4 regions of the Candidatus Macondimonas diazotrophica genome follow, and region 1 is predicted to be linked to each of the others. Evidence: predicted binding sites of a transcription regulator. Region 1 holds the regulator's gene; each other region holds the start of a gene.
The links. The regulator sigma-54, encoded in region 1, starts transcription at its own class of promoters, with help from an activator protein. The targets are predictions, from matches to a motif close to TGGCANGNTNCNTGCTT.
Positions count from the first base shown of each region.

Region 2: E4680_RS08260 (ANTAR domain-containing response regulator) is a predicted target of sigma-54. The motif match lies at 5,500-5,516, and genes of this name have one in related genera.
Region 3: glnA (glutamate--ammonia ligase) is a predicted target of sigma-54. The motif match lies at 4,720-4,736, and genes of this name have one in related genera.
Region 4: fmdA (formamidase) is a predicted target of sigma-54. The motif match lies at 4,679-4,695, and genes of this name have one in related genera.

Region 1 covers NZ_SRIO01000002.1:3,902-11,550, forward strand. The annotation lists gene mgtE (magnesium transporter) at 1-685, opposite strand, end outside; gene rapZ (RNase adapter RapZ) at 809-1,663, opposite strand; gene hpf (ribosome hibernation-promoting factor, HPF/YfiA family) at 1,748-2,074, opposite strand; gene E4680_RS01575 (RNA polymerase factor sigma-54) at 2,102-3,553, opposite strand; gene lptB (LPS export ABC transporter ATP-binding protein) at 3,628-4,356, opposite strand; gene lptA (lipopolysaccharide transport periplasmic protein LptA) at 4,353-4,874, opposite strand; gene lptC (LPS export ABC transporter periplasmic protein LptC) at 4,864-5,430, opposite strand; gene kdsC (3-deoxy-manno-octulosonate-8-phosphatase KdsC) at 5,427-5,957, opposite strand; gene E4680_RS01600 (KpsF/GutQ family sugar-phosphate isomerase) at 5,954-6,925, opposite strand; gene hemW (radical SAM family heme chaperone HemW) at 7,287-7,649, opposite strand, start outside.
Region 2 covers NZ_SRIO01000009.1:75,529-83,177, reverse strand. The annotation lists gene E4680_RS08295 (leucyl aminopeptidase) at 1-141, opposite strand, end outside; gene lptF (LPS export ABC transporter permease LptF) at 305-1,408, shown strand; gene lptG (LPS export ABC transporter permease LptG) at 1,405-2,469, shown strand; gene E4680_RS08280 (RDD family protein) at 2,492-2,935, opposite strand; gene pcnB (polynucleotide adenylyltransferase PcnB) at 3,099-4,460, shown strand; gene folK (2-amino-4-hydroxy-6-hydroxymethyldihydropteridine diphosphokinase) at 4,457-4,963, shown strand; gene E4680_RS08265 (DUF456 domain-containing protein) at 4,971-5,459, opposite strand; gene E4680_RS08260 (ANTAR domain-containing response regulator) at 5,569-6,144, shown strand; gene E4680_RS08255 (alginate export family protein) at 6,458-7,649, shown strand, end outside.
Region 3 covers NZ_SRIO01000005.1:114,100-121,748, forward strand. The annotation lists gene E4680_RS05375 (lysophospholipid acyltransferase family protein) at 42-788, opposite strand; gene gmhB (D-glycero-beta-D-manno-heptose 1,7-bisphosphate 7-phosphatase) at 785-1,396, opposite strand; gene glyS (glycine--tRNA ligase subunit beta) at 1,414-3,486, opposite strand; gene glyQ (glycine--tRNA ligase subunit alpha) at 3,483-4,436, opposite strand; gene glnA (glutamate--ammonia ligase) at 4,811-6,220, shown strand; gene glnL (nitrogen regulation protein NR(II)) at 6,536-7,649, shown strand, end outside.
Region 4 covers NZ_SRIO01000006.1:68,036-75,684, forward strand. The annotation lists gene E4680_RS06160 (Shedu immune nuclease family protein) at 1-936, shown strand, start outside; gene E4680_RS06165 (peptide chain release factor 3) at 1,213-2,808, opposite strand; gene E4680_RS06170 (FmdB family zinc ribbon protein) at 3,013-3,315, opposite strand; gene fmdA (formamidase) at 3,363-4,589, opposite strand; gene E4680_RS06180 (sigma-54-dependent Fis family transcriptional regulator) at 4,948-6,582, shown strand; gene urtA (urea ABC transporter substrate-binding protein) at 6,801-7,649, shown strand, end outside.

The DNA of each region.
Region 1 (7,649 bases):
CGGCGAATCGTTGAGCGACCTTGCGGGCCGGCAGATCCACTGGAATCGGTTCGACTTCCGTATCCATGACCTCGGCCACGGTTTTGTCTGGATCGCTGATCAACAGGGTCTGCAGCGGCAGCGTGCCGACGTAGTGGCCGTAGCGGTCGACGATGACCAGCTGCTCGGTCTGGTCTGGGAGTTCCGCCTTGAGGCGAAGATAGCGAATGACCACATCAAGCGTCACGTTCGGTCTGACGGTCGTGACCTCGGGGTTCATCAATCCCCCGGCGCTTTCCGCCGGATAGGACAGAACCGTTTCCAGGCGCCAACGTTCCTGTTGGTCCATTGCCTGCAAGAGCTGGCGGGTGACTGCACGCGGCAGATCATCGATCAGATCGGCGAGATCATCGAGGTCCAGATGTTCGGTGGCTGCGACCAGCTCGGCCGGATCCATGTGACGGATCAGTGCATTACGGACATCGTCATTGACGTGCAAGAGAACTTCGCCGTTTTCTTCGGCGGGGACCAGGGTCCAGATGAATTCGCGTTCGGGAGATGGCGTGGATTCCAGCAACGCGGCGATTTCTGCCGGGTGCAGCGTTTGCAGCAAACGTTGCGCATGCTGATAGGCGCCGCGGTTCAGCGCCTCTCGAAGTGCGGCGGCTTGGTCGGGTTTTTTGTCGGGACGATCAGTGTCGGACATCGCCCGGCTCCAATTGGCCACGGCCTGACCCGGCCGTCCAGATGGTAATAGTCAATATCCGGCATTTTAAGGGAAACGGACAGATTCAGTCCAGCGAATGAAAACGTATGGGCACGTATATTGCTATCGGAGACCGGTGTGCCGTACCAAAACTTTGGGGTAACTGGCGCTGAAATGGCGCTTCAGGCGCTCGGCCATATATACCGAGCGATGCTGGCCTCCGGTGCAGCCGATGGCCACGGTCAAGTAACTGCGGTTTTCGGTTTCGAAACGCGGCAGCCAATGTTCCAGATAGGACCGGATATCGTCGAAAAGAGCCTGAGTCAGCGGCTCCGCTTCGAGATAGGTCGCCACCTCGGTATCCAGACCAGTCAACGGACGCAGACCCGGTTGCCAGTGAGGATTAGGCAGACAGCGGATATCGAATACGAAATCCGCATCGGACGGAACCCCCTGTTTGTAGGCGAACGACTGGATCATGAGTGAAAAGAAGCCATCCCGACCGTGCACGCGTTGACGGATGCTGTCGCGCAACTGGTGCATCGTGGTCAGGCTGGTATCCAGCACCAGATCGGCTTGCTCGGCGATTGGGCTGAGCAGCTTGCGCTCCGCTTCGATGGCCTCGACCAGCGCCCGTTGCGTGCTGCTCAACGGGTGACGCCGCCGGGTTTCGCTGTAACGTTTGAGCAGCGTATCCGGTTCGGCTTGAAGGAATATGGTCTCGACATCCACACCCCGCCGACGTAACCGAGCCAGGCATTCGCCGAAGCTGTCCAGTTCCGGCGCACGAGAACGCGCATCGATGCCGACCGCGACGCCCTGGGAGGAGAAATCCCCATGCCGGGAGAAATCCTCAACGAGTGCCTCGAGCAAGGACAGCGGCAGATTGTCCACGCAGTAAAGACCAAGATCTTCCAGCATGTGCAAGGCCACGCTCTTTCCTGCGCCAGACAAACCACTCAGGATCAAAAGCTTCATCAGAGGGGTTACCTTGCGAAGTGGCGATCTCGGGAAGGAAGCGGTCAAGCCTGGCAGCATGCAGGCTTGACCGGGCTAGGCGCTCTATTGGTTATGAATCTCGGATTTTCGGGCTTCCCGGGGATGGTGATCGTTATTCTTGTCCTTGTAACGCAGCGCCTGGCGGTCGAGTTTGTCGGCCAAGGCGTCAATCGCCGCATACATGTCTTCGCTGGTGGCATCGGCGAATAGCGTGCTGCCGTTCACCGGGATCTTGGCTTCGGCATGATGGCGTTCCTTTTCGACCCGCAACACCATATGAGCGTCCAGCGGTTGATCGAGGTGCCGCTGGATGCGTTCGAGCTTCTCGGCGGCGTATTGACGGATGGCGGTCGTGATTTCGATATTCTGGCCGGTAACATCAATTTTCATCTGGCATCCCCTTGGTAATCAGCCCCTTCAAACCAGTCGCTTGCGTTCGTTCGAAGGTGGAATGGACATGGATTCGCGATACTTGGCAACCGTGCGTCGGGCGACATTGATTCCATTTCCCAGCAACATCTCTGTGAGTTTACTGTCGCTCAGCGGTTTGCGCGGGTTTTCTGCCGCGATGAGCTTGCGGATCATGGCCTGAATCGCAGTAGCGGAACATTCGCCACCGTCGACGGTGGTCACGTGGCTGGAAAAGAAGTACTTGAACTCGAAGATGCCGCGTGGGGTATGCATGTATTTTTGATTGGTCACGCGGGAAATGGTGCTTTCGTGCATGCCGACCGCTTCGGCGATTTCGCGCAACACCATGGGTTGCATGGCTTCTTCACCGTGATCGAAAAAGGCTTGTTGGCGTTCAACGATGCTGGAGGCCACTTTGAACAGCGTTTCGTTGCGACTCTGGAGACTCTTCAGAAACCATCGCGCCTCTTGGAGGTGCTGACGCATCGTTTCGTTGTCGCGACTGCTGTCCGCACGCTTGATGAGGGAGGCATACAGCCGATTGATGCGTAGCTTGGGGGTGGTTTCCGTATTGAGATCGACTCGCCAACCCGTACCGGAACGGCGGACAATCACATCGGGTATCACGTATCCCGCCGTTTTCTGAGAGATCTGTGCCCCTGGACGTGGGTTGAGGCGCTGGATCAATTCGATCGCCGCTCGCAATCCGTCCTCCGTCGTTTTGAGTCGGCGCTGAAGCGTGGCGAAATCTCGGTTGGCCAACAGATCCAGGTGATGTTCGACCAGCTCGCACGCAAGTGGGAGCACGTCGCTGGGCTGAATCGCCTTGAGCTGCAACAGCAGCGCTTCGCGCAGGTCACGGGCGCCGACACCCAAGGGATCGAAACCTTGAATCCGTTGCAGAACCGCAAGAATTTCAGCCGGCTCGGTGGCCAAGTCCGGACCCACCTCGCCAACCAGTGCATCGAGCGACTCGGTGAGATAGCCGTCATCGTTGATGGCGTCGATGATGGCAAGCGCTATGGCCTCATCAGTTTCGGAAAAGTGGCCCAGACGCATCTGCCAGATCAGATGATCTCGCAGCTCGCCGCCGTCCTGACTGGGTGTTTGATTGAAGTCCCAGGCTTCCCCGCTGCCGGCAACCGTGTCCTCGCCCTGCGACCATGGGTCTTCCCACGCCAGGTCTAAGTCGTCACCGCGCGCATCGGTTGGGGCTTCGGCTGACGCATCAAGGCCGGTCATCGAATCCCCTGCAGTCTCCTGGTAGTCGCTGGCTGCGTCCTCGGCCGTGTCGCTTCCCTCGGCTGACCCATTCTCGATCATCAGATTGTTATCGAGGATGGTCTGGATTTCCTGTTGCAATTCGATCGACGACAGTTGGAGCAGGCGGATTGCCTGCTGCAGTTGAGGGGTCATGGCCAGACGCTGGCCCATTTTGAGGTGCAGTGTCTGTTTCATAGGAACGACGAATGGTTGGCAGCGATCATTGTTCGGATTCTACTCCCTCGAAGGGGCTGTGGGGCGCAAGGCTGTCAAAGTTGGAATGCTTGGCCCAGGTAGACTTCCCTTACGGTCTTATCGGCCAGGATCTGATCAGGCTCACCTTGGGCAATGATGGAGCCTTCGCTCAGGATATAGGCGCGCTCGCAAATATGAAGTGTTTCGCGGACATTGTGATCGGTGATGAGGACCCCGATCTCGCGATCGCGCAGGTGGGTCACGATCCGCTGAATGTCCACGACAGAAATGGGGTCGACGCCCGCAAAAGGCTCATCGAGCAGGATGAAGCTGGGTTCGGCGGCCAGGGCGCGGGCGATCTCCAGTCGTCGCCTTTCGCCACCCGAGAGGCTCATGCCCTGGGAGTCACGCAGATGCGCAATGTGAAACTCCTCCAGCAGGGACTGGCAGCGTCGCTTGCGATCCGTCGCCGATAGCGTGGGCCGGAGTTCAAGAATCGCCAGAATGTTCTCTGCCACCGTCAACCGGCGGAAGACCGAGGCTTCCTGGGGCAGATAACCGATTCCACGGCGCGCGCGCAAATGGATCGGAAGATCGGAGATTTCCTCGCCACTCAGCATGATACGCCCGCGATCCGGTCGGACCAGGCCCGCCATCATGTAGAACATGGTCGTTTTCCCGGCCCCATTGGGGCCCAGCAGGCCAACCACTTCACCTGCCTGGACACGGAGCGAGACCTCATTGACCACCGAGCGGTTGCGGTAGCGCTTGGTGAGGGTGTCCGCTTCCAGCACGCAGCTCATGGCGTTGCATCATCCTGGCTGGTGCGCGGCTGGATCGTGATGCGAACGCGATCGGTGCCGCCGGCTTCGCCCGTGGCGAGGATGCGCTGGTTGACGCGGTCGTAGATCAATCGCTCGCCCGAGACTTCATCCCGATTTTGGCGGATCCACGCCGATCCGTTGAGTTCCAGTTGGCCGGATTCGGCGTCGTAGCGCATGCGCTCCGCCCTGGCATCGATCGCGGGCGTCTTGGCTTCGGCGGGCTGACTGAAGCGCGCAGGTGTTCCAGCGACGTCCACCCGGCGCGGCACGCCGTCCGGGTCGTGCAGTACGGTGACACGCTCGCCGGTGAACACCGTCGTGCCCTGCGTGATACGCACATTGCCGGTGTAGGTACTTTGGAGCTGGTTTTGATCGAGTTCGGCGCGATCCGCCTCGATGAGAATGGGCGCCGCGGCGGGCGCAGCGTTCGCCAGGGTTGCATTCCACAGCAGCACGGCAGCAAACAGCGGACGAACCCGATTGGCATCAAGGAACATAACGCGCTCTCACCTGGCCGGTCAGAATGATGTGGCCCGCAGCCAGATCCGCATCGAACGCTTCGGCTTCAAGCCGGTTTTTGCCTTGGGTTACGGTAACCGTTGTATGAGATGCCAGCCGCTGGCGGGCACCGATATACTCCAGCTCGCCGGTCTCCAGATGCCAGGGGGATCTGCCGGCTTGATTCTGGATTTCCACCTTCACCGGTGCGCCAAGCCGCATCGGCTGTGTTCGATCGTCGGGAATGAATCCATCGGGGGCCTGTAATCGATTCGGCGTTGCGTGCTCGGTCGGCTGCAGGGCCGTAACGTCGATGACTTCCGTACCCGCCAAGGCCGGCCTGTGCCGTGCGATCCGCGTAATCAGACGAAGGCTCAAACGACCGGTCTCATCCAGCTGGTCGATCCGAGAATTGTGGAGTTCGTAATCCGCTGTCGGCGTTTGTGAAGCCATGTCATCTTGCCGGGGGTTGTCGAGCGAATTGAGGGCCAGGAAGGCGGCCAGCGCACCGGCCGGGAAAAGAAGTCCCCACGGGCGGCTGATCAGGCGTTTCACGAGATTGGTTTCCATTCATCCGGCAGTGCCGACTGCGCCGTCAGGATCAGATCACAAACCTCGCGTGCGCTGCCCTGACCGCCGGGCGCCGCGGTAATCCAATGCGCGGCCCGGCGCACCGCAGGGTGGGCGTCGGCAACCGTGCAGGCCAGGCCGGCAACAGACATGGGCGGCAGATCGATGACATCATCGCCGACATAGGCACAGGCTTGCGGTGCGAGCGAGAGCTTCTTTAGCAAGTCGCGCAGTATCGGCAGTTTGTCATCATTGCCCTGGTACACATGGGTGACGCCCAAGGCGTCCATGCGGCGGGCCACCACGGGCGATTGACGCCCCGAGATGACGGCGACTTCGATGCCGTGGCGGCGCAACAGTTTGATCCCGAGCCCGTCCCGCGCGTGAAATACCTTCATTTCCGGGCCTTCCGGAGCGAAATACAGACGCCCGTCCGTCAGGACACCGTCGACGTCGAACACGGCCAGGCGGATGCCGCGTGCCCGCTCGATCACCTCCGCGCTGACCGTCATACTACACCTGCCCGCAGCAGGTCATGCATGTGCAGAGCGCCGATGACCCGATCGGCTTCGTCCACGACGACAAGCGCCATGATCTTGCGGTCTTCCATCAGATTCAGCGCATCGACCGCCAGCGCTTCCGGCCGGAGTGTGGTGCCATGCGGCGTCATGACTGCCTGAATGGGGGTATGGCGCAGGTCCGTAGCGCCAGCCAGTGCGCGCCGCAGGTCGCCATCCGTGAAAACGCCCTGCAGACGCATCTGCGCATCGACGACTGTCGTCATGCCCAGTCCTTGCCGGGTCATTTCGAGCAAGGCATCTGCCAATGACGTGCCGACCTGAACCTGAGGCACGCGTGGCGGCCGGTGCATGAGGTCGTCGACGTGTAGCAGCAGGCGTTTCCCGAGCGCCCCCCCTGGATGAGAACGTGCGAAGTCCGTTTCAGTGAAGCCTCTGGACTCGAGAAGGGAAATGGCCAGGGCATCGCCCATGGCGAGTGTCGCCGTGGTGCTGGCAGTCGGGGCCAGTCCGAGCGGGCAGGCTTCCTGGTCGACGGCGACATCCAGACAGACCGTGGCTGCCTGCGCCAACGTGGATCGGGGCTGTCCCGTCATGCAGATCAGGGGGATGCCCTGGCGCTTGAGCAGGGGAGTGATGGCCAGCAGCTCTTGGGTTTCCCCGGAATTGGACAAGACGATCACGGTATCCGCACGCGTGATCATCCCCAGGTCGCCGTGGCTGGCTTCGGCCGGGTGGAGAAAGAACGCGGGGGTTCCGGTGCTGGCCAGGGTGGCGGCGATCTTGCGCCCGACATGGCCGGATTTTCCCATGCCCATGACTACCACTCGCCCTTGGCAGTCGAGCAGGAGTTGGCAGGCACGCACGAACTCATCGCCGATCCGGTCGATCAGCGCTGAAACGGCTTGGGCCTCGATGCGCAGAACCGCTTTGGCCATGGGGAGAATGGCGTCGGGACGCATGCGGATGGTCTTGGAATCCTGAGCAGACAGAGTGGGTAAGTCGCAAAGGATAGCCCACAAGGTCGATATCGGGATAGTCGGCGATGGTTTCAGCATGAAATCGGGTTTTCCACATGGCCTGTGGATAATCTTGTGGGCAACAGGCGGGTAAGGTGTGAAAAGCCAGATGGCACAAGGGATTCAAAAGGCTGGTCACAAAATGATCACCTTTGCTTAATCACTTGTCTTTCAATAAGTTGAGCTTATATGGTTGATTTTATTGCCGCGGCCACGCGGCGTGAAAAGTCAATCCCCGAGTTGTTTACAAGCTGTGCATAACTCTGGGAAAAACGGTTGGAATCGAGCGGATTTCCGGTGCGGGTCAAGCAGATGCTGCGATTTCGTCCGCCATGAAGGACAACAGCAATTCGTTGGTCAGCGCCAAACCGCGAACGGTCGGAATCACGCTGTCGGCTTGCTGCCGAAGCAGCCCATCGGACAGGGCTGCTGCCAAGGACTGCAGCAACAGCTCGGGACTTAGGGCGGTCCGTTGCCGATAGAGTTCCAGTCGGAATCCATCGGTCAGACGCAGGGCATTCATCAGGAATTCCAGCGGCCGGGCAATGGGCGGAACGGCTTCGTGATCGGCCAACCGGGCGGTGGTGGACGCAGTAGCGAGATAGCGCTGCGGATGGCTTTGCTTGCGAGTGCGCCAGATATGCCCGCTTGCGGTATCGGTCAACTT
Region 2 (7,649 bases), on a different contig from region 1:
CAGAATGCCGGCGAGTTGGCCGCCGCTCGCCTTGTCGAGCGTTTCTGCGGCTTCGGAAAGCCGGCGATGCTCGAAGACACCGACGATCACACAGGCCACGCGTTGTTTTTCCGGGCTGCCGCTCTTGGCTGCGTATTCCACCTTGATCTTCTCCGTGTAGACTTGGGGCCCTTGGTCATGGAGAACCGCTGCGGTTCTGGGTCCGGGAACTGTGACGAGATGGCCGATCTTTGCGAACGGCTGGCATGATCCGGCATTTTATGAGAAATCCCGTTTTTTTTGAATCATCGGGCGGAACATCCTGATGCTGCGAATTTTTTCCCGTTACCTGCTGCAGGAGGTCGGGTTCTGGGTAATCGTCCTGACGGGAATCGTCCTGCTGGTGCTGGCGGGCGGGATTTTCGGCCGGCTCCTGGCAGCCGCGGGTTCGGGAGAATTATCACCCGAAGTGCTGGGACGCCTGATCCTGTTCACGCTGCCGGAACAGTTGGCTTTGGCCCTTCCCATTGCGCTGTTGCTGGGCATCATTTTCGGCGTCGGGCGACTGTATCGGGACCATGAAGCCTTTGCGTTGGCCGGCAGTGGTGTCGGCCCAGGGCATTATCTGCGTCCCCTGCTGGCCTTGGCGTTGGCGCTGGCCATCCCCGTGGGGGCGCTTTCTCTCGTCGTTGCACCGTGGACGGCGCGCCAGGCGCTCGTCTTGCGCGAGTCAGGTGAGCAGGAGGCGAGTCTGAGCCTTTTGCAGCCTGGGCGGTTTCTGTCGTTTCAAGGCGGTGAGGCGGTGTTTTATGCCGAAAAGGCCGACCGAGGCACGGGGCGCCTGGAAGATGTCCTGATCCGCTTTCGCCAGGATGATCAGGATGTTCTCGTCCGGGCGCGCAGGGGATGGACCCGGCGCACGGCGGATGGTGCCCGTGAGCTGGTGCTCGAAGATGGCTGGCGCTATGACGGCGTGCCTGGTCAGGCGGCCTATCGGATTGCCCATTTCGAGACCCATGTGGCCCGTTACCGTCTCCCGCAGATGCTGCCGAAGGTCGGCAAGCGCAGTCTGCAGCCACTGGCCCAGTTGGTCCGGGCGGGGAGCGCCGCAGATTGGGCCGAGATTCATCGCCGACTGGCAGCGCCGGTGTCGCTGCCGGTGTTCGTGCTGCTCGCGCTTCCCCTGGCGCGATCGTCGCCACGCCGTCGCAGCAACGGCTTGTTGTGGGCCGTGCTGGCTTATGTGGTATTCGGCAATCTGCTCGGTATTGGAAAAACAGCCCTCGAGCAGCAGGTCGTACCAGCCTGGTTCGGACTCTGGTGGGTCCATCTGATCGTGGCTGGTTTGGGAGCCGCACTGCTCATCTATCAAAACGGCCACACGCTGCGATGGCCGAGTCGGCTGTCCTGGTTCGGGATGCGGTCATGATCCGGTTGGAGCGATACCTGTTGCGCAACTTGCTCCTGGGCGTGGGCACCGTGCTGCTGGTGATGTCGGCATTGGTGATCTTTGTCAACCTGCTCAGTCAGATCGAAGACTTCGACGATACCCGCTTCAGTGCCCTGGAGCTGCTGGTCTATGTCAGTCTCAGGCTGCCTGCGGTGCTGTTCCAGATTGTGCCGATCGCGGCGTTGATCGGTGCGCTGCTGGGTTTGGGTGGTCTCGCGGTGCAGCGGGAGCTGATCGCGATGCAGGCGCTCGGTTTGCCGTTGTGGCGCATGATTCGTGCGGCAGTTGTCGGTGCGATGGTCATTGGCGCGGGCGCATGGGTCATGGGCGATATACTGGGGCCGCCTGCCGAGGCCATGGCGCGTCAGATGCGCGATGCGCAGCGATTGGGCGGCCTGGGTGCGCGTTTGATCGATCAGGTTTGGTTGCGGGATGGCGAGTCGTTCGTGCGGATCGATTCGCTGGTCAGTCCGCGCCTGCTGCGCGGTGTCGAGGTGATGACGTTCACTGAAACCGGGCAGCTGCGGGAGATCGTGCGCGCGCCGCGCGCCGTGGTAGAGCCCGATGGCTGGCTATTGTTCGACGCTGACGGCACGCGGTTCGAGGCCGACAGCGCATCGGTTTTTCATCATGACCAGGTGATCTGGCCGCTCCGCATCGAGCCCCATATGGTCGAGGTGCTGGCGGTGAGGCCTGAAACGCTGACCTTGGTCGAGCTGTGGCGGCAGATGCAGTTTCTGAGTGAGAACGGTCTTGAAACCGACGCATTCAGTGCGTTGTTCTGGTCCCGCCTGATTCTGCCGGTCAGCGTGCTGCCCATGTTGCTGCTGGCCGTGCCGCTGCTGCTGGGCGGTTTGCGAGACAGCAGCATGGCGCGGCGAGTCATGATCGGCTTGGTCATTGGCGCGATCTATTACCTCACCACCGTGACGATGGGGGGCGGTGGGGCGGTGCTGGGGCTGCCGATCGCGGTAAGCGCCTGGCTGCCCACGATTCTGTTCAGCCTGATCGCCGTCTGGCGGTTGGCGCGGATGCGCTAACAGAGCTTCAGCCTGGCGTTCCTTAGGTCTTGGGCAGGACCACCAGGCGGGTTCCTGAAAGACGGTCGTGCCAGGTCCGGTGGTCTTTGTCGATCCACTGCCAGAAAAACCCGATCCCCAGGCTCAGCCAGGACAGCACCGAGGCAAGATAGCGGCGGGTCGACCGGCGCCAGTCGAGCGGTGCGCCGCTCGCGGTCTGCACCTGGATGCGCCAGGCGCGCATCCCCAGGGTTTGCCCGCCTCGAGTCCAGAACCACGAGAAAAACAGCCAGCCGATGAGCAGCAGGTACGCGGTGTAAACGAGGTTGCCGGCACCAATGGCTTCGCCATGGGTGAAGGTCAGTACGGGGAAGGTGGCCCCCATCCAGATGGCACCGAGCAGCAGGCTGTCATAGAAGATTGCCGCCAGGCGGCGGATCAGCCCACAGGGCTGGACGGCGGGTTGCCGAGGAGTCGCGGTATCCATCGAGTTCCCAAACGAACGCAGCGTTCGGTTCCCGCTGCGTGAAACGGTTCTGTGTCCAAGCCATCGGCGTTTGGCGGGCTGGTTGTGCAGCGACAGGATGCCAGCACAGGTCAGGCATGTTAAATTAATGCCAATCCGAATTCACCAGTCAGATCGCCTTTGCGTGCAAGATTTTTTTCCTGATCCCCATTTCACCAAACCGGCGGCTGATTCCATCGGCCCGGTGATCGTGCGCAGAGCCGAACACACGTTGTCCCGGTCCCATATCGCCGCCCCGGCGCTCAAGGTGCTCTATCGACTCAAGGCTGCCAACTACCAGGCATTTCTGGTCGGCGGCGGCGTGCGCGATGTCCTGCTGGGCTTGCAACCCAAGGACTTCGATGTGGCCACCAATGCCTTGCCCGAGCAGGTGCGGGCCACGTTTTCCAATTGCCGCTTGATCGGCCGCCGCTTCCGGCTGGCGCATGTGCATTTCGGCGGACATATCGTCGAGGTGGCCACTTTTCGGGGTGCCGGTGAGCAGGGTGATGATGCCGTGCTGGTCGATGAACGCGGGCGGGTATTGCGCGACAACGTCTATGGCAGTCTCGAGGAAGACGCCTGGCGGCGCGATTTCACCGTCAACGCGCTGTATTACAGCATTGAAGACTTCAGCATCCATGACTATGTCGGTGGCATGGCGGATCTGCAGAATCGCGTCCTGCGCCTGATCGGTGATCCATGGACGCGCTATCGGGAGGATCCGGTGCGCATGCTGCGTGCCGTGCGCTTTGCGGCCAAGCTGGGCTTTTCCCTGGAAACACATACGGCGCAGGCGCTGCGTGAACTGTCGGGGCTGCTCACGGATATCTCGCCGGCACGGCTTTACGATGAGTGCCTGAAGCTCTTTTTGGGTGGCCATGCCGCGCAAACCTTCACCCTGCTGCGTGAGCACGGCCTGTTTGCTTATCTCTTTCCCGCAACCGAAGCCGTGATTCGGCGCGAAGGTGAGCAGGGGCCGACGGCGCGTCTTCTGCTCCAGGCCATGGTCAATTCCGATCAGCGGATTGCCGAGGGCCGGTCGGTGACGCCGGCGTTTCTGTTCGCCGCGCTGGGCTGGGGGCCGCTACGGGAAGTCCTGGATGAGTGCATTCAGGCGGGGATGTCTATGGCACAGGCGCGCGTCGAGGCGATCCAGCGCGCGGAGGCGGCGATGCCCGTTTTGCCGCCGCGCCGCTTCCGAACGCCGATGCAGGAGATCTGGCAGCTGCAGCCCCGCTTTGAGTTCACCACGGCCAAACGCGCCAAGGCGTTGCTGCGGCATCCCCGGTTTCGCGCCGCCTACGATTTCCTGTTGCTGCGTGGGCACGGCGGTGAAGTGCCTGAAGCGCTGCAAACGTGGTGGACCGAATTTCAGGTGGCCGCTGATGAAGCGCGTGAGGTGTTGCTGGAGCAACGGCCCGAGTCTTTGGCGAAAGCCCCGCCTTCCCGTCGACGCCGCCGCCGTGGGCCGCGCCGGCGTCCGGAGGGCGATGTCACCTCATGAGCGACCGTCCGACGACGGTCTACGTCGGTCTGGGCAGCAATCGCCTCAATCCGGTCCGGCAGATGAGCCATGCGCTGACGGCATTGGGGCAGTTGCCACGCACCCGCCTGCGCGCTGTTTCCGCCTACTATGTATCTGCGCCGGTGGGTTGCCGCGCTCAGGCACCATTCGTCAATGCAGTCGCCGCGCTGGAAACCGCTTTGCGACCCATGACCTTGCTGCGTGCCCTGCAGCGGATCGAGCGCCAACAGGGGCGCCGCCGTGGACGCAAGCGTTGGGGGCCGCGCCCGTTGGATCTGGATCTGTTGCTCTACGCCGGACAGCGCATCCGAACTGTCCGGTTGCAGGTGCCCCATCCCCGGCTATTGCAGCGCGCGTTCGTGCTGCGGCCCTTGTGCGAGATCGCGCCGGGGATAGGTGTTCCGCCGCATCGGGCACGGCTGCGGGCACGGCTGCGCCGCATGGGCAGCCAACCGGTCCGGCGCCTCGATTTTCCGGAATGAGGGGCGGTCACAGCGCCGCAATCAGCGGCGGCAGACACATCAAGACGATGGCCACGATCAGCAGCCCTTTGATCACGATGCCGCCCAGGCTGCCGATGAGCGTGCCCAGGCCCGCCCGGGTCGCTTCCTCCCACGGCCGGCCGCTGACCAGTTCGGCACCGATGGCGCCGACGATGGCGCCCAACAGGAAGCCGAAGGGTGGAAAAAAGACTGCACCGACGATGGCACCGATCAGGGCGCCCCAGATGCCGCGTGTGCTGGCGCCATAAAAGCGCGCGCCCAGTACGGTAGTCAGGTAATCGAGGATCAGGGACAGTCCAGCGATGAGGGCTGCCACGATGACTTCCCGCTGCCCCAGCACCGTGAAATTCCCCAGCCATGCGGCGAACAGCACGCCCACTGCAGCCACGGGAACACCCGGGAGAAAGGGCAGGATCACACCAGCACTTCCAGTCAGCACGAAAAGGATGAAGATGATCAGGGCAACAATGTCCATGAGGTTCTCCGCTTCGCAATCACTGGCCGGCTCGGTGAGGTGGCTCTTTTTTTGCTTGAGGCCAGTTCAGTGAAATCTTTCTGAGAGTGGCCGGGGCCGGGGTTCAATCATGTTGAAAGTCATGCTGGTGGATGATGATCCTGGTCGAGGCGCCATCTTACGCCAAGCATTGACCGATGCCGGTTATACCGTATTCAGCTGCCCCTTGCGCGGGGTGAACCTACTGGCTGAACTGCAGCGCAGTGGCGCTGAGGTGGTGCTTGTGGACATGGATGTCCCCGATCGCGACACCCTGGAGTCCGTACGCCACATCAGTCGCGACTTTCCCCGCCCGGTGGTGATGTATGCCGAGTCGGGCAATACCGAAACGATCCGTCAGGCCGTAAAGGCCGGCGTCAGTGCCTATGTGGTTGACGACATCAACCCGCGCCGGGTCAAACCCATTCTGGAAGTGGCCGTGGCTCGCTTCAAGGAATTCCAGGCCTTGCGGGAGGAGCTGGAAAAGACGCGCAACAGTCTGGCTGAGCGCAAGGTCGTGGATCGAGCCAAGGGCATCTTGATGAAGAAACGGGGTATGGATGAAGAGGCCGCCTATCAGGCCCTGCGCAAGCTGGCGATGGATCGCAATCAACGTCTGGCGGAGGTGGCGCGTACCGTCGTCGAAATGGCGGAGTTGTTAGGCTGAGTGGATTGCTGTTGAGCGGCACCGAATCGGTGCCGCGACGTGGACAGCTGCGTTTTTTTGGTGCGCCTGCGGGATGACCCGAATTGGCCGGTGCGGATGGCAAGACAGTCCCGGGTAAGGATTTCGCCGTCTTCGGTCTAATATGGCAGTTTTATTGCATTGGCCTGTGCCGAGGGTGAGCCAACGACGGCTTGCCCGGAGTCATGGCAACGACGTCACGCTTCGCCGATGGGCGGGGATGGCGTCGTTTTTTTTTGGCCTCCGTTCGCGCATTGCGTTCGAGGCTGCTACTCAGGACACAGGAAGACGAGGCATGCTGAAGAAGAACGCGGGTGTGAAAGCCGGATGGGTGGTAACCACTGCGCTGTCGGTTTGTTCAGGAGTCGCTTGGGGCGCCACCGACCCTGATCCGCTGACTGCGGCGATAACCGGCGGCAAAGTGGATTTCGACTATCGACTGCGCGGGGAATGGGTGGATCAGGATGGCGCGGCAAAGGATGCGGAAGCCTATACCGGCCGTTTGCGCCTGGGCTACAAGACCGGCGATTTTCATGGGTTTGGCGCTTATGTGCAGATGGAGCATGTCGATGCCTTTGCCGGAGAGGACTACAACAGCACCGATAACGGCAAAACCCAATACCCGGTCGTGGCCGATCCGGCGGATACCGAGCTGAATCAAGCCTACCTCAGCTACGGCGGGCTGCCTGAGACGGACATGAAGCTGGGCCGCCAGCGCCTCATCCTCGACAACGCCCGCTTCGTCGGCAACGTCGGCTGGCGCCAGAATGAGCAGACATTTGACGCCTTCACCATCCAGAACAAGTCGTTGCCCGATACCGTTCTGACCTATGCCTATCTGGACCGGGTCCAGAACATTACCTTCGATGAAGTCGAACTCAGCGCTCACTTGTTCAACGCAGCCTACCAGCTCGCGCCCTGGGCCAAGTTGGTGGGCTATGCCTATCTGCTGGACTACGACCTCGATGCCGGTCCAACCAAAGATACCCAGACGTTGGGTCTGCGTGCACAAGGTGCTGTTCCGGTGGGTTCCGGCAAGTTGCTGTATACGTTTGAGTACGCCGCGCAGAACGACTACGGCGAATCGGATTCGACGGTCGATGCGGATTACTACCTCGCCGAGCTTGGCGGGGTGGTGTCAGGGATCACGATCAAGCTGTCACGTGAAGTGCTCGGCGGAGACGGCACTTACAACTTCCAGACCCCGTTGGCGACCAAGCATGCCTTCAATGGCTGGGCTGACAAATTCCTCGGCGACCTGATTGCAGGGGGGCGTGGCCTGCAGGATAACTTCGTGACGGTCAGCGGTTCGGTGATGGGTGTGACGCTTACTGCCGTGGCGCATGATTTCAAGTCCGATGACGGCAATCTCGACTACGGGACCGAATGGGATCTGTTGGCCACCAAGAAGGTGACGTCCAATCTCTCCCTGACCCTCAAATATGCGGACTATCAGGCAGATGACTTTGCCACCGATACGCAGAAAA
Region 3 (7,649 bases), on a different contig from region 1:
ATATACCGGTCGGTGCCTTTGAGCTCCGGGAGAATGTGCTCTCAGCGCGTGATTTTCGCCAAGCTGGCACTGGTCTGCTCGATCCAGGCCTGCGCTTGTGCATTGATCGTCTCGACATCCTGACCCTGGACATCGAGTGGCGGCCCGATGGCCAGCCGCGCCGTGCCCGGGCGGATACGCCAAGTCGCGCCGGGCCAGAACAGACCGGTATTCACTGCAATCGGTACCACAGGGACGCCGGCACGCTGGGCCAGCCAGACACCGCCCTTGTTGTAGGGGCGCGATTCGCCGGGAGCGACGCGGGTCCCTTCCGGATAGACCACCACCCAGAGCCCCATGCCCAGGCGCTCCTGCCCCTGTCGCAACAACTCCTTGAGGGCCGCGCGCGGTTGCTCGCGATCAATGGCGATAGGATGAAACGAGGCCAGCGACGGTCCGAACAGCGGGATACGCAGCAGTTCGCGCTTGAGAACCCAAGTCTGCCGCGGCAGGATCAGGGGGAGCAGAAAGGTCTCCAGCGTGGATTGATGCTTGCACAACACCACTGCCGGACCGGCCGGAAGATGCTCCAGTCCTGACACGGCATGGCGCAGCCCCACCACCCAACGCAACAGGGCCGCATGAAACTGCAGCCACATCAGGGCCAGGCGGTAGCGCAGCCGATGAGCCAGGGGGCGGCTGGCCAGGATGACCGGAGCCCAGAGAATCACACTCGTGGCCAGCAAGGCAATGAAAAGCACGCAGCGCAACGTCTGGATCATGCCCAGTTTGCGTTCCCCAGCATTCATGGCTGCTGCTCGCCCGCTGGGTCGGCGGTGGTGGCAACCCAGCGGGCCGCGAATGCGTCGAGATCCATGAACACGGGAAAGTCGATTGACAGCCCATATTCCTGCAAGGTGCGCTCGCCATGCCCGGTTCGCACCAAAACCGCGCGTGCACCGATGCTGCGGGCAGCTTCGAGATCGCGCGCCGCATCACCCACGACGGTAAGCGTCGCCGGATCGATGCTGGCCCACGCCGCAATGCGTTGCAGGAGACCCGGGCGCGGCTTGCGGCATCGGCAGTCGGCATCCGGCGCATGCGGGCAGACGAAAATGCCCGCCAGCCGGCCGCCCGCCCGCTGAATCTCGGACTCCAGATGCGCGTGGATGACCGCCAACCCTTCCCGGGTCAGCAGTCCGCGCCCCACCGCAGATTGATTGGTGGCCACCGCCATACCGAATCCGGCCGCCGTCAACCGGGCGATGGCGGCCAGGCTACCCGGCAGAAAATCGAGTTCCTGCGGCGTTTTCACATAGTCTGCCCGGTCTCGGTTGATGACCCCGTCGCGATCCAGAACGATCCATCCCCGCGCTGGGGGTGCCGGCGACGCGGTCGGTCCAATGGGCAGCAGCATCGATGGATCCACGGGGCTCATTTTGCTGGGCAGAGCAGAGAAATGTCTGCCACCTCCCAGAATAGGGCATGCAATCTCGCCAGCAGCGCGAATCGGTTGGCCCGCAGCGCCGGATCCTCGGCATTGACCAATACAGTGTCGAAAAAGGCGTCCACCGGGGCGCGCAAGGTGGCGAGTGCCGCCAGCGTCCCCTGATAATCGGCCTGGGCCACCAGCGGCGCAACCACAGCTTGCAGGTCCGTCAACGCAGCAAACAGATCCGCTTCTGCGGCCTCCTTGAACAGGGCGGGATCGACCGCGCTGGCCCCCGGGGCAGTTTCGGACTTGGCCAGAATATTGGCGACCCGCTTGTTCGCAGCAGCCAAGGCCATCGCCTCAGGCAGATGGCGGAAGTGGTTGACGGCGTGCACCCGCCGGTCGATATCCACGGGAACCGACGGTGCGCGCGCCATGACCGCCATGAAGACTTCCGACGTAATGCCCTGATCTTCATAGATGGCGCGCAACCGCTCTATCACATAGGCAAACACCGGCTCCACCGGCTCGACCTTGAGGGCGCCATAACCCGCTCGCGCCTGACCCAGCATTTCCCGCAAGTCCATGTCGAGCCCGCGCTCGATCAGGATGCGCAGCAAACCGATGGCGGCGCGGCGCAACCCATACGGATCCCGCGAGCCGGTCGGGATCTGACCCATCCCGAAGATGCCGACCAGTGTATCGAGCCGGTCGGCCAACCCCAGGGCACAGCCGGTCAATGTCGTCGGCAGGACGTCGCCCGCGAAGGCCGGCAGATACTGCTCGCGCAGGGCGCTTGCGACTTCGTCGGCTTCACCATCCAGGCGTGCATAGTGCGCCCCCATGATGCCCTGAAGCTCGTCGAATTCGCCGACCATCTCACTCATGAGATCACACTTGGACAGCATGCCGGCGCGCTGCGCGAGCGCGACATCCCCGCCGATGCGCTCAGCGAGCCACCGCGACAGCGCCGCGAGTCGTTCGGTCTTGTCGAACAGACTCCCGAGCTCGGCCTGATAGGTCACCGTGCGCAGCGCCTCGCGACGCGCGGCGAGCGGCTGCTTGCGATCCTGCTCGAAGAAGAAGGCTGCATCGGCCAGACGCGGCCGGATCACCCGCTCGTTGCCCGCGATCACTTGGACCGGATCGCGCGATTCCAGATTAGCGACGGTAATGAAATGGTTGAGCAGACCACCCTGCGCATCACGCACCGGAAAATACTTCTGATGGCCGCGCATCGAGGACATCAACGCTTCGGCCGGTACCTCGAGAAAATGCGCCTCGAACCGCCCGGCGAGCGGCACCGGCCACTCGGTGAGCGCGGTCACCTCGTCGAGCAGGTCATCGTCCAGCACCGCCTCGCCGCCCAACGCCGCAGCAGCGGCAGCGACCCCTTCGGCAATGCGCGCGCGGCGCGCGTCGAAATCGGCCACCACATGGGCTGCCATCAGACGCTCGAGATAATCCGCCGGCTGATCCAGCACGACTGGGTCGGGCGCAAGAAAGCGATGGCCCCGGCTTTGGCGACCGGCGGGAACGCCCAGCACCGATCCCTCCACGACATCGGAGTCGAGCAGCATCACCAGCCAATGAATCGGCCGGACGAATTCGTGTCGGCCTGCGCCCCAGCGCATCCGCTTGGGTGTCGGCAGGGTGTCCAGTGCCCGTTCGACCAATTGAGGCAACAGGTCACGAAGTGATTGTCCCGGACGCGTCGCCCGATAAATCAGTCGTGACCGTTTGCCTTCATCGTGCCGCTCGAGCGCATCCACCGCCACGCCGCAGCTGCGGGCAAATCCCAGCGCCGCCGGGGTCGGCTGGCCATCGGCATCGAAGGCGGCGGCAAGTGCAGGCCCCGCTTTTTCCTCGATCTGATCGGGCTGACGGGTCAACGCATCGTCAATCTGCACGGCAAGCCGCCGCGGCGCGGCATAGGCAGCGACATGACCGAAGGTGATCTGCGCCGCCGCGAGTTCGCGTCGCATGCCGTCGGCAAAGGCATCGCGCAGCGCCCGCAGGGCCTTGGGCGGCAATTCCTCGGTGCCCAGTTCGATCAGCAGATTCGCCCGGCTCATGCCATCGCCTCCTGCCGAGCCTGCCACTGGCTCAGGACTTCCTGGCGCAGAGCCGGCGGAGCCATGGGGAAACCGAGGCGTGCACGCGCCTCGAAATAGGCTTGAGCGACGGCGCGCGCCAGCGTGCGCACTCGCAGGATATAGCGTGCCCGCTCAGTGACCGAGATGGCATGACGCGCGTCGAGCAGATTGAAGGCATGCGAGGCTTTCATGACCATCTCGTAGGCCGGCAGTGCGAGGCCGGCCTTCATGAGCCGACCCGCTTCAACCTCGTACAGATCGAACAGGCGGAACAGCTCATCAACCGGCGCCTGCTCGAAGTTGTAGGTCGACATCTCGACCTCGTTCTGGTGGAACACATCCCCGTAGGTCACCGGTGCGCCGTCGGGGCCGATGGTCCAAACCAGATCGAAAATCGAGTCCTTGCCCTGCAGGTAGAGCGCAATGCGTTCGAGACCATAAGTGATCTCGCCGGTGACGGGAAAGCATTCCAGCCCGCCCACCTGCTGGAAGTAGGTGAATTGGGTGACCTCCATGCCGTTCAGCCACACCTCCCAGCCAAGCCCCCAGGCGCCAAGGGTCGGGGACTCCCAGTTGTCCTCGACGAAGCGAATATCATGAACCTGGGGGTCGATGCCCAGTTCCCGCAGGGAATCCAGGTAGATCGACTGAAAATCGAGCGGCGAAGGCTTCATCACCACCTGGAACTGGTAGTAATGCTGCAGACGGTTGGGATTGTCGCCATAGCGGCCATCCTTGGGCCGGCGGCAAGGCTGGACATAAGCCGCATTCCAGGTTTCCGGGCCAATCGCGCGCAGAAAAGTCGCCGGGTGGAACGTACCGGCGCCGACCTCGAGATCCAGCGGTTGAAGAATCACGCAGCCCTGTCGGGCCCAGTAGTTCTGCAGTACCAGGATCAGATCCTGGAAGGTTTGAGGGGATGCGCTCATGGGACTCCACGCCGGAAAGAAGACTTGAGGAAAATCGGTGAGCCGGCCAAATCAAAAAAGTATACCGGCCTGGACTGTCTCCGTGCATCAGCCCTGTTGGAACCTTCGGGCAGGTGCTAACCTTGGCCACATCTCGCAGAGATCGGTGCGGGCGCATGAAGGGAGCCACCGCACCGCCCCAACTTGGTGCGACACGACTCAGGCGCACCATGATTGCGCGGCCTGCGGACCGCGGAACGACAGCGACAGCCCTGTTGCAGGGCATCGCCGTGCTGGCATGCTTTGGCATGGTTCATGCGTGATTCTATGGGATGCCCGTCCTTGGTGGGTCGTCTGAAGTTTGATCTATCGCAATTTGGAGGAATGCAATGTCAATGTCCGGCGATGATGTGCTGAAGCTGATTCAAGACAAAGAAGTCAGATTCGTGGACTTCCGGTTCACGGACACCCGGGGCAAGGAACAGCACGTCACCGTGCCTGCTCATACCGTGGACGCCGAGGTGTTCGAAAGCGGCAAGATGTTCGACGGCTCGTCCATTGCCGGCTGGAAAGGCATTCAGGAATCCGACATGATTCTGATGCCTGACCCGGAGACAGCCACCCTCGATCCATTCTTCGAGGAACTGACGCTAAACCTCACCTGCGATGTGGTCGAACCCGCCACCATGCAGGGCTATGACCGCTGCCCGCGATCACTCGCCAAACGCGCGCTGGCCTACCTTCAATCGACCGGCGTCGCCGATACAGCGTTCTTCGGTCCCGAAAACGAATTCTTCATCTTCGACGACGTTCGCTGGGGCGCCGACATCGGTGGCTGCTTCTACAAGATCGATTCGGAAGAGGCTGGCTGGAACACCGAAAAAGTCTACCCTGACGGCAACATGGGCCACCGCCCGGGCGTCAAGGGCGGGTACTTCCCGGTTCCGCCGGTCGATGCGCTGCACGATATCCGCGCCGCCATGTGCCTCACCCTCGAGGAAATGGGCCTGCCGGTCGAGGTCCATCATCACGAAGTGGCCACCGCGGGTCAGTGCGAAATCGGCGTGAAGTTCAACACGCTGGTCAAGAAAGCCGACGAAGTCCAGCGCCTCAAATATGTCGTGCAGAATGTGGCCCACAGCTACGGCAAGACGGCCACATTCATGCCCAAGCCGCTGGTCGGCGACAACGGCAGCGGCATGCATGTGCACCAGTCCCTGTCCAAGGCTGGCCAGAACCTGTTCTCCGGCGATCAATACGGCGGCCTGTCCGAGACGGCGCTGTACTACATCGGCGGCATCATCAAGCATGCCCATGCCATCAATGCCTTCACCAATGCCAGCACCAACAGCTACAAGCGTCTGGTGCCTCATTTCGAAGCCCCGGTCATGCTGGCCTATTCGGCTCGCAACCGCTCGGCCTCCGTGCGTATTCCCTGGGTGTCGAGCCCGAAGGCGCGGCGCATTGAGGTTCGCTTCCCGGATTCGACCGCCAACCCCTACTTGGCCTTCGCGGCGATGATGATGGCGGGTCTCGATGGCATCAAGAACAAGATCCATCCCGGGGAAGCCATGGACAAGGATCTTTACGATTTGCCGCCCGAAGAGGAAAAGGCCATCCCCAAGGTCGCTTTTTCGCTTGAGCAGGCGCTCAATGCACTGGACAGCGACCGTGACTTCCTCACCGCCGGCGGTGTATTCACCGATGACATGATCGATGCCTACATCGCGCTCAAGACGGCCGACGTGTCGCGGGTCCGCATGACCACCCATCCGGTGGAATTCGACCTGTATTACAGCCTCTGATCGCGTCAGTTCGACCGTCAAAACCCGCCTGAAGTAATTCAGGCGGGTTTTTTTTGATCCTGCAGACCATCCGGCCGCATTATGCATTCCCTTCCGCGGCCTGGATACCCGGCCATTCGGCACGGCGCCCCGATCGTGCTGCACCATTTTTTCCGCGTATCGATCGCCCTGCGCCCCCGTTCCGCACCAAAAAGGCGCATAATTGACCCCACCCCGGATCAATACGCCTCCGCGGGCCCGATATGCGTCAGGGTGGTGCGTTCAGGCACGCCATCATGTGGCGCCGGCACAGCTTTTGCTTGCCAAGACAACACCATGAACAATCGCTCTCGACAAGACCACGCGCTGACCGGCACCGGCCTGGGGGCCGCCGCGCTCCTCGATCAATTGGCGACTGCCGTCCTGGTTCTGGACGGGAGCCTGCGGATCCGCTATCTCAACAGCGCAACCGAGATGTTGTTCGGCGCCAGCGTCCGGCGACTGGCGGGGACCTCCCTCACCTCGCTGGTGCTACATGGAGAAAGCCTCGCTGAACGCCTGCTCGAGGCGCTCACCAGCGAGGCGCCCTACACAGAACGCGAACTCAACCTGCGACTCGGCTCTTTGAACGAGACGACTCCGGTGGTGGTCGATTGCATGGTGACACCCATTCGCCTGATCAATGGCGCGCGTGCCTTGCTGCTTGAACTCCACCAACAGGATCGCCACCTGCGCATTTCGCGCGAGGAAAACCTGTTGACCCAACAGCAGGCCAGCCGCGCCGTGGTTCGCGGACTGGCCCATGAAATCAAGAATCCGCTCGGCGGTTTGCGGGGTGCAGCGCAGCTGCTGGACGCCGAAGTTCACGATCCGGATTTGCGTGACTATACCCGGGTCATCATGGCCGAGGCCGACCGGCTGCAGCAGCTTGTGGACACCTTGCTGGGCTCGAACCGCCCCCTGCGCATCGGTGAAGTCAACATCCACGAAGTGATGGAACGGGTCCGCACCTTGGTCGCGGCAGAGGGGCATCCGGGGATCACGGTGCGCAGCGACTACGATCCGAGTCTCCCCTGCCTCACAGGCGACATGGATCAGATCATTCAAGCGATGCTCAACATTGTCCGAAATGCCATCGAGGCCGTGTTACCGCAGTCGCAGCGCAACCAACCCGCGGCCATCGTGCTGTCGACGCGTGCGCAACGCCAATTCACGATCGGACATCGCCGCCACCGCCTGGTCATCCGAGTGGACGTGATCGACAACGGCCCCGGCATTCCGCCCGAACTGGTCGAGCAGATTTTCTATCCCATGGTCACCGGCCGGGCTGAAGGCACCGGCCTGGGCCTGTCCATTGCCCAGGACCTCATCGGGCGGCACGGCGGCACCATCGAGTGCCATACCCGTCCTGGCGAGACCCGATTTTCCGTATTTCTTCCGCTTCAACAGG
Region 4 (7,649 bases), on a different contig from region 1:
GGTCCCGCCCCGGATGGCCATGGAATCTTCTACATCGCCACGCAGAACTTCGAGCAGGCGCGCCTCGAACTGAACAAGATTGATCGCCACACGGACTCTGCCCGTCGTGCCGTGAAATGGACTGCTGCCCACAACATTCTGGCGGAACGGCTCGGGGTGCCGATGCTGGACCCAAAAGCCGGTCGGCACCCCTATCGCAAGCTGTTCACCACTGTGGCAGAGGGCAAGCAGGATCTGTCCGAGGAGGATCAGAACGCTGTCATCGGCGCCCTGACCCGCCATGCCGCCGACATCGCCGATCATCAACCGGAGAAGCTGGCGAAGCTGCGCGGCGACATCGAACTAGTGACACTTGAAGCCCTGATCATCCGATACGAAAGGATGCTTGGCGAGAACCAGGTCGAAGCATGCTGGCAGGAGTTCTTCAACGAAAACCCCTTCATCCTGAACATGGCCTTCGGCTATCCCGTGATCAAGGTGCGGAACCAGGCATCGGTCGGTGGACGCAAGCTGTCAGGCGACGGAGAGAAGATCACTGATTTTCTGGTGAAGAACAGCCTGACCAACAACACGGCGATCTTCGAGATCAAGACGCCGCAGACGTCGATGCTCAACAGGACACCATTTCGCGATGGCGTTTACACGCCGGCGGCCGAGCTGTCGGGTTCGATCAATCAGGCACTCGATCAGAAGTACCAGTTTCAAAAGCAGATTGCCCAGATCAAGGACAACACTCGGCTTTACGACATCGAGTCCTACGCCGTGCATTGCTGCCTGGTGATTGGCAGGACGCCCGAGGGCGATGACCAGAAGAAGTCTTTCGAGCTGTTCCGGCGCAATTCCAAGGACGTCGAGATCGTGACCTTCGACGAGCTTCTGGAAAAACTCAAACAGCTCAGTGCCTTCCTGCGCGCGGCCGAAGAACAGACGAGCTAACCGAATAGAGGCTGCTGACCACACCGTGCAACCTTATCCCCTTGGGCACCATCAGCTAATGGTGGAAAAGCCCTCCCAGACTGATACGGCGCTCGAGGAAATTCACGCTCAGGGCAGCAACGGATCGATATCAGCAGGATCCTCCTGATCGGATCGACTGGTTGCACAACATCCAGCCGTCTAGTCACAGCGGTGTTAGACCGGCTGTTAGTTGCGCGCAAAGGGGTATCGACGCGGATTAACAGCGCCTCCATCCACAGGATGCGCGAACCGCGCTCAGAACCCGACCGGGGCGTGCTCGCGCGTGGCGTCGAAGCGTACCTTGGGCCATTTTTCCATGGCGAGCTGCAAATTGACGCGCGAGGGCGCGAGATAGACCAGCGCGCCGCCGTGGTCGATGGCGAGATTGTCCGCGGCGCGATGGCGGAAGTCCTCGAGCATGCGGGCGTCTTCGCAGATGACCCAGCGCGCCGTGGCCACCGAGACGCCGTCGAAGCGGCATTCCACGCCGTACTCGGCCTTGAGCCGGTGCGCGACTACGTCGAATTGCAGCGGGCCAACGGCGCCGAGAATGAGGTCGTTGTTGGTGAGTGGGCGGAAGAACTGCGTCGCGCCCTCTTCGCATAGCTGGGTCAGCCCCTTCTGCAATGCCTTGAGACGCAGGGGATCGCGCAGCACGGCGCGGCGGAACAGCTCGGGCGCGAAGTGCGGGATGCCGGTGAAGGTGAGGATCTCGCCTTCGGTGAAGGTATCGCCAATGGCGATGGTGCCATGGTTGTGCAGGCCCAGAATGTCGCCGGGATAGGCCTCCTCGGCCCGTTCGCGTTCGCTGGCCATGAAGGTCAGCGCATCGGCGATGCGGATATCGCGTCCGAGACGGACATGGCGCAGCTTCATGCCCTTGCTGAACCGTCCCGAGCACACGCGGAAGAAGGCGATGCGGTCGCGGTGGGCCGGGTCCATGTTGGCCTGCACCTTGAAGACAAAGCCGGTCAGCGCGGTCTCCTCAGGCTGCACACTGCGCTGCTCGGTCTCACGCGGCCGCGGCGGCGGCGCCCAGCTCACGAAATCGTCGAGCAGCTCGCGCACGCCGAAGTTGTTGACCGCGGAACCGAAGTACACCGGCGTCTGGCGCCCGGCGAGATAGGCCGCCCGGTCGAACGCGGGACTGGCGCCGCGCACCAGCTCGATTTCCTCGCGGTAGGCCGCCGCATCGGCCCCGAACCGCTCGGTGAAGGCATCGCTGTCCAGTCCCTCGATCACGTCACTCTCGTGAGCGCGGCCATCCTTCACCGGGGCGTAGAGGTAAACCCGGTCCTGCAGCAGGTGATAGATGCCGCGCAGGCCGCGCCCCATGCCGATCGGCCAGGTCACCGGCGCGCACTGGATGCCCAGCACCTTTTCCACCTCGTCCATGAGCTCCATGGGATCGCGGCCTTCGCGGTCGAGCTTGTTGATGAAGGTGAAAATGGGCGTATCGCGCAGCCGGCAGACTTCCATCAGCTTGATGGTGCGCTCTTCCACACCCTTGGCGCAGTCGATCACCATCAGCGCCGAGTCGACCGCGGTCAGCGTGCGGTAGGTGTCCTCGGAGAAATCCTCGTGCCCGGGGGTATCGAGCAGGTTGACGATGCTGTCGCGGTAGGGAAACTGCATCACCGAGCTGGTCACGGAGATACCGCGCTGCTTTTCCAGCTCCATCCAGTCGGAAGTCGCATGCCGGCCGGCCTTGCGGCCCTTGACAGCGCCCGCGAACTGAATGGCGCCGCCGAACAGCAAGAGTTTTTCGGTGAGCGTGGTCTTGCCCGCGTCGGGGTGGGAAATGATGGCAAACGTGCGCCGCCGCGCCGCCTCTTGGGCGATCTGGGACATGCTGACTCCGGTCGGTCCTGAACTGCGCACAGCCGGTGGGCCGCGCAAAGGGAGGAATTGTACCGGATGCGAGCGGCGGCCCGCAGGGGCGGAGCCGCCGGTTCCGCAGATCGACTTCAGAACAGCTGACCGGATGAATGCGCGCGGTCGAACAAGCCGAGTAACGCCGGCGCGATCGCGCAGTTCAGGCGACCAGCGGGCCCATCAGTGTCCCAACATCCACGGACGTTTACCGCGATGATCGGCATGTCCACAGCCCGGCCCGTGCGCGTGGCCGGTTGCCGGCGGCGGCACACGGCGCAGACTAAGCGGTTCATGGGCGCTGCGCTCGTTGCGAGTATGCGCCTGGTAGCTTCCAGAAGAGATCTGACGCAAGGCAGGCCGCGACAGCATGCGCGCGGATGCCGCTGCGCATTGCGGGCAGTCTATGGGGGCATTGCGTTCGCTCATGGATCGCAGTTCGGTGAACGGGCCACACGTGGCGCACTGGTATTCATACAAGGGCATACAGGCTCTCCAGAACGGATTGTCGACCGGGATGAATCGGTAATACTTCAGCCGGCCATGGCCAGATCGGCCCCGCCGCTGACCATGATCTCCGGTCCCGATGCGTTGGGCATGATGTCGAAGTCGAAAATCTCGGCTGGAATCCACAACGTGGCACAGGCATTGGGAATGTCGACGATGCCGCTGATGTGCCCCTCAACCGGAGCGGTCCCCAAGATGGCATAGGCTTGTTCACCGGTATATCCGAACTTCTTCAGATACGCGATGGCATTGAGACAAGCCTGACGATAGGCGACGTGCGCGTCGAGATAGTATTGCTCGCCCGCCTCGTCCACAGAAATTCCTTCAAATATCAGATAGTTGGAGTAACGCGGCTCAAGCGGACTGGGTTTGAAGATGGGGTTCTTGATGCCGTATTTTTCCATCCCACCCTTGATGACCTCGACATGCAGATCAATCCAGCCGGCCATTTCGATCGCGCCGCAGAAGGTGATTTCGCCATCGCCCTGGGAAAAATGGATGTCGCCCATCGACAGGCCAGCGTTTTTCACATAAACGGGAAAGTACACCTTGGCCCCGCGGGAGAGGTTCTTGATGTCGCAGTTGCCGCCGTGTTCCCGTGGCGGTACCGTGCGTGCGCCCTCCTGGGCAGCGGCCTGCGCCGCACTACCCGTGAGTCTCCCCATCACCGCCGAAGCAGGGTTGGGCGGCAGGGCAAGTTCCGGAACGCGATTCGGATCGGTCGCGATCAGCGCCTGTTCCCGCGCGTTCCACATCTTCAGCAGGTCGGCAGATGGCAGGCAACCGATCAGCCCCGGATGCATGAGGCCGGCGAAACGCACCCCCGGGATATGCCGCGACTGGGCGTAGATGCCCTCGAAGTTCCAGCAGGCTTTGCGAGCGTCCGGGTAATGATCGGTGAGAAACCCGCCGCCGTTGCTTTTGGCGAACAGGCCGGTAAAACCCCAGTCCGACTCCGCCAAGGTGCCGATGTCGAGAATGTCGACGACGAGCAGATCACCCGGTTCTGCACCTTCCACACCGATAGGGCCACTGAGGTAATGCACCTGGGTCAGATCGACGTCGCGGATGTCGTTGGCCGAGTCGCTGTCGAGAATCTGGCCGCCAGTCCAGTCGAGGCACTGCACGCGGAAGCTGGAGCCTGGCTTGACCATCTCCACCATCGGCAAATCGGGGTGCCAGCGGTTATGAATGACGCCACCCTGTTCGGCCGCCGGCTTGGACACATCGACCTCGATCAACGTCTGCAACATATCGTTTTCCCCTGCATGAAGGTCCCGGACACGCATCGCGGGCTCGCCTGGCATCCCGGAGCGGATGGCGAGCACCGACGGGAGCTCTCAGGCAAAGTCCAGGCCAATGCGATACGCCGGTATTTCTTGTTTATTTCAAGGGATTTAGATCAAGGGCCTGCCAAACGTGCCCCCCGCCTGCCGGAAATGCGGCCAGATTGTTCGACATTGTTCAAATTTGAAAATCGGGCCGCCCCAGGCTGCCTTGCGGCCCGCACCTGATCGGTGCAGTCCTCGTACATACTGGTAGCAAATTCAATGCGTTGTAAACGGCGCGCTCCTTGCTTTTTGCTATCCACATGCGCCAACGGAGATTTCGATGAGTCATCAGGCCAGCACGCTCTATCCGACGCTCTCTTCTGTGCCCGATTCAGCACTTCGCTCGAACAGCGATCTCCAGTTGATCCTGGAAATGGCCAAGTTGCAGGAGCGCCGGCTCGACCCGGATAGCATCATCGTCGCCATGTTGCGATTGCTTGCGCAGATGCGCGGTCTGAATGGCGGCCGCGTGAGCGTCCCCGATCCCAGTGGCGTGTATCTCGAAGTTCGTCACAGCTACGGCCTCGACGCGCACCATATGACCTCCGGTGGCTACACCGTTCCCCTCAATCAAGGCGTCACGGGATATGTCATGCGCACCGGCACCATTGGTCTGGTCGCCGACATTCAGAGCGAACCGATCTACTTGACACGCATCACCTCCTGGGACGAACGCTACCTCGGCCCCATCGCCTTTCTGGCGGTTCCGATTTTGGCAGAGGGTCGGCCGATCGCGGTGCTGGCTGCCCAGAAGGATGGCGCCCATCGCCACCGCTTCGACGATGATCTGATGCTGATGCGCATCGCCGCAGCGATGATCGGTCAGATCATGCGCATCGAGCGATTCGTCAGTCAGCGTACGGCTGACCTGGTCACCGAAAATCAGCAGTTGTGGCGGTCCATCCGGCAAAACGGCCTCGCTCACGGGATCATCGGCGAAAGCACGGTGTTGCTCGAAGCGCTGAAACAGGCCGGGCAAGTCGCGCGCAGCGAAGCGCCGGTGATCCTGCTCGGCGAGTCAGGCACCGGTAAGGAAAAGTTTGCGCGGCTCATTCATCAACAGAGCGATCGGCGCGAACGCCCCTTTATCTGCATCAACTGCGCCGCCATCCCCGCTGCTTTGCTGGAATCGGAACTGTTCGGTCATGAAAAAGGCAGCTTTACCGGCGCAGATGCAACCCGCAAGGGAAAAATCGAGGCGGCCGAGGGCGGAACGCTGTTCCTGGATGAAATCGGCGATATGCCGTTGGAGTTGCAAGCCAAACTCCTGCGCGTGCTACAGGATCGGCAGGTCCAGCGCGTGGGCGCGAGTCAAGTGATCCCGGTCGATTTCCGGATTCTCACTGCAACCAACGTCAATTTGCGACAGCTGGTGAACGAGCGACGCTTCCGGCTCGATCTCTACTATCGGCTGAGCGTGGTCCCCATCTATCTGCCGCCGCTGCGTGAGCGCAACGGTGACATCAAGATCCTCGCGCTGCATTTCCTCAACGAACTGAACCATCGCTACGAGCGCAATGTGACCTTGGAAAATGGGGTACTGCGGCGACTCGAATCCTTCGACTGGCCGGGCAACATCCGGCAACTCCAGAATGTCATGGAACGCGCAATCGTGATGGCCGAGGGTCTGATCGTCACGGCGACACAGATCGCGCTCATTTTGCAGGACGAATCCACCGTCCAACTGCATCAGCCGGATCAGACGTCAACGGACGTTCTGCTCTCCGCCCCGCATGGCCTTTCCGCCGATTGTGAGCCGCGACACTACCTCAAGGTTCACCACACCCAGGGCCATGCCATCGAGAAAGCCCTGCGCGATAGTGGGGGTAACCAGAGTGCAGCCGCTCGGCGTTTGGGAATGACCACCCGGCAATTGCGCTACCGGATGAGCAAGCTTGGGATCGATGCGTTATAGGCAGATTGTCGTCCGCCCGGACATTGGCCGGCAAAGCGTGACAATGTCAGTGAGCGCATCCGACCCGTGCATCGAAGTACACCGAAATCGCGCTGCGAACCTTTTAATTTCAGATGGTTGCATATTATACGGTCGTACTTCAAACAAACCATCTCCCTGGCCTGATCCTTGCTCCCGAGGGTTTGTTCGATTGTGGCCACTTGCTCAGGAGATTGCCGATGCGCCTTCACCTTGCCTCTCATCGCTTCATTTCATCCTGTCGATGTCTGGCGCTGATCATCGCGGGTGTGCTGGCTACCGGTGGCCTTGCAGGGGCCGCTGACCATCCGACCGCGAAAGTGAACACCACCAACCTCGCGGTCACGGATCAAGTCGTCAAGGTTGGCATCCTGCATTCGGTCACGGGAACCATGGCGATCAGCGAAACAGGATCGGTAGAAGCCGAGAAACTCGCCATCAAGCAGATCAACGATCTGGGTGGTGTCTTGGGTCGCAAGATCGAGATCATCCAGGAAGACGGTGCCAGCGACTGGCCAACCTTTGCCGAAAAATCTCGCAAGCTGCTGGTCCAGGATCGCGTAGCGACGGTATTCGGTTGCTGGACCTCGGCTTCGCGCAAGGCAGTGTTGCCGGTATTCGAAAAGGAAAACGGCCTGCTCTACTACCCCACGTTCTACGAAGGGCTCGAGCAGTCCAAGAATGTGATCTATACCGGCCAGGAGGCGACCCAGCAGATTCTCGCGGGCCTGGACTGGATCGCCAAGGAAAAGAATGCCAAGACCTTTTATCTGATCGGCTCGGACTACATCTGGCCGCGCACCTCGATGAAGATCGCCCGCAAGCACATCGAGAATGTCCTCAAGGGCAAGGTGGTGGCCGAAGAGTACTTTCCGCTCGGACATACCAACTTCGGCTCGGTCATCAACAAGACGAAGCTCAGGAAGCCCGATGTGATCTACAGCGCGGTGGTCGGCGGCAGCAACGTGGCCTGGTACAAGCAGCTCAAGGCGGCTGGCGTGACGGCGGAAAAGCAGACCTTGCTCACCATATCCGTGACCGAGGATGAG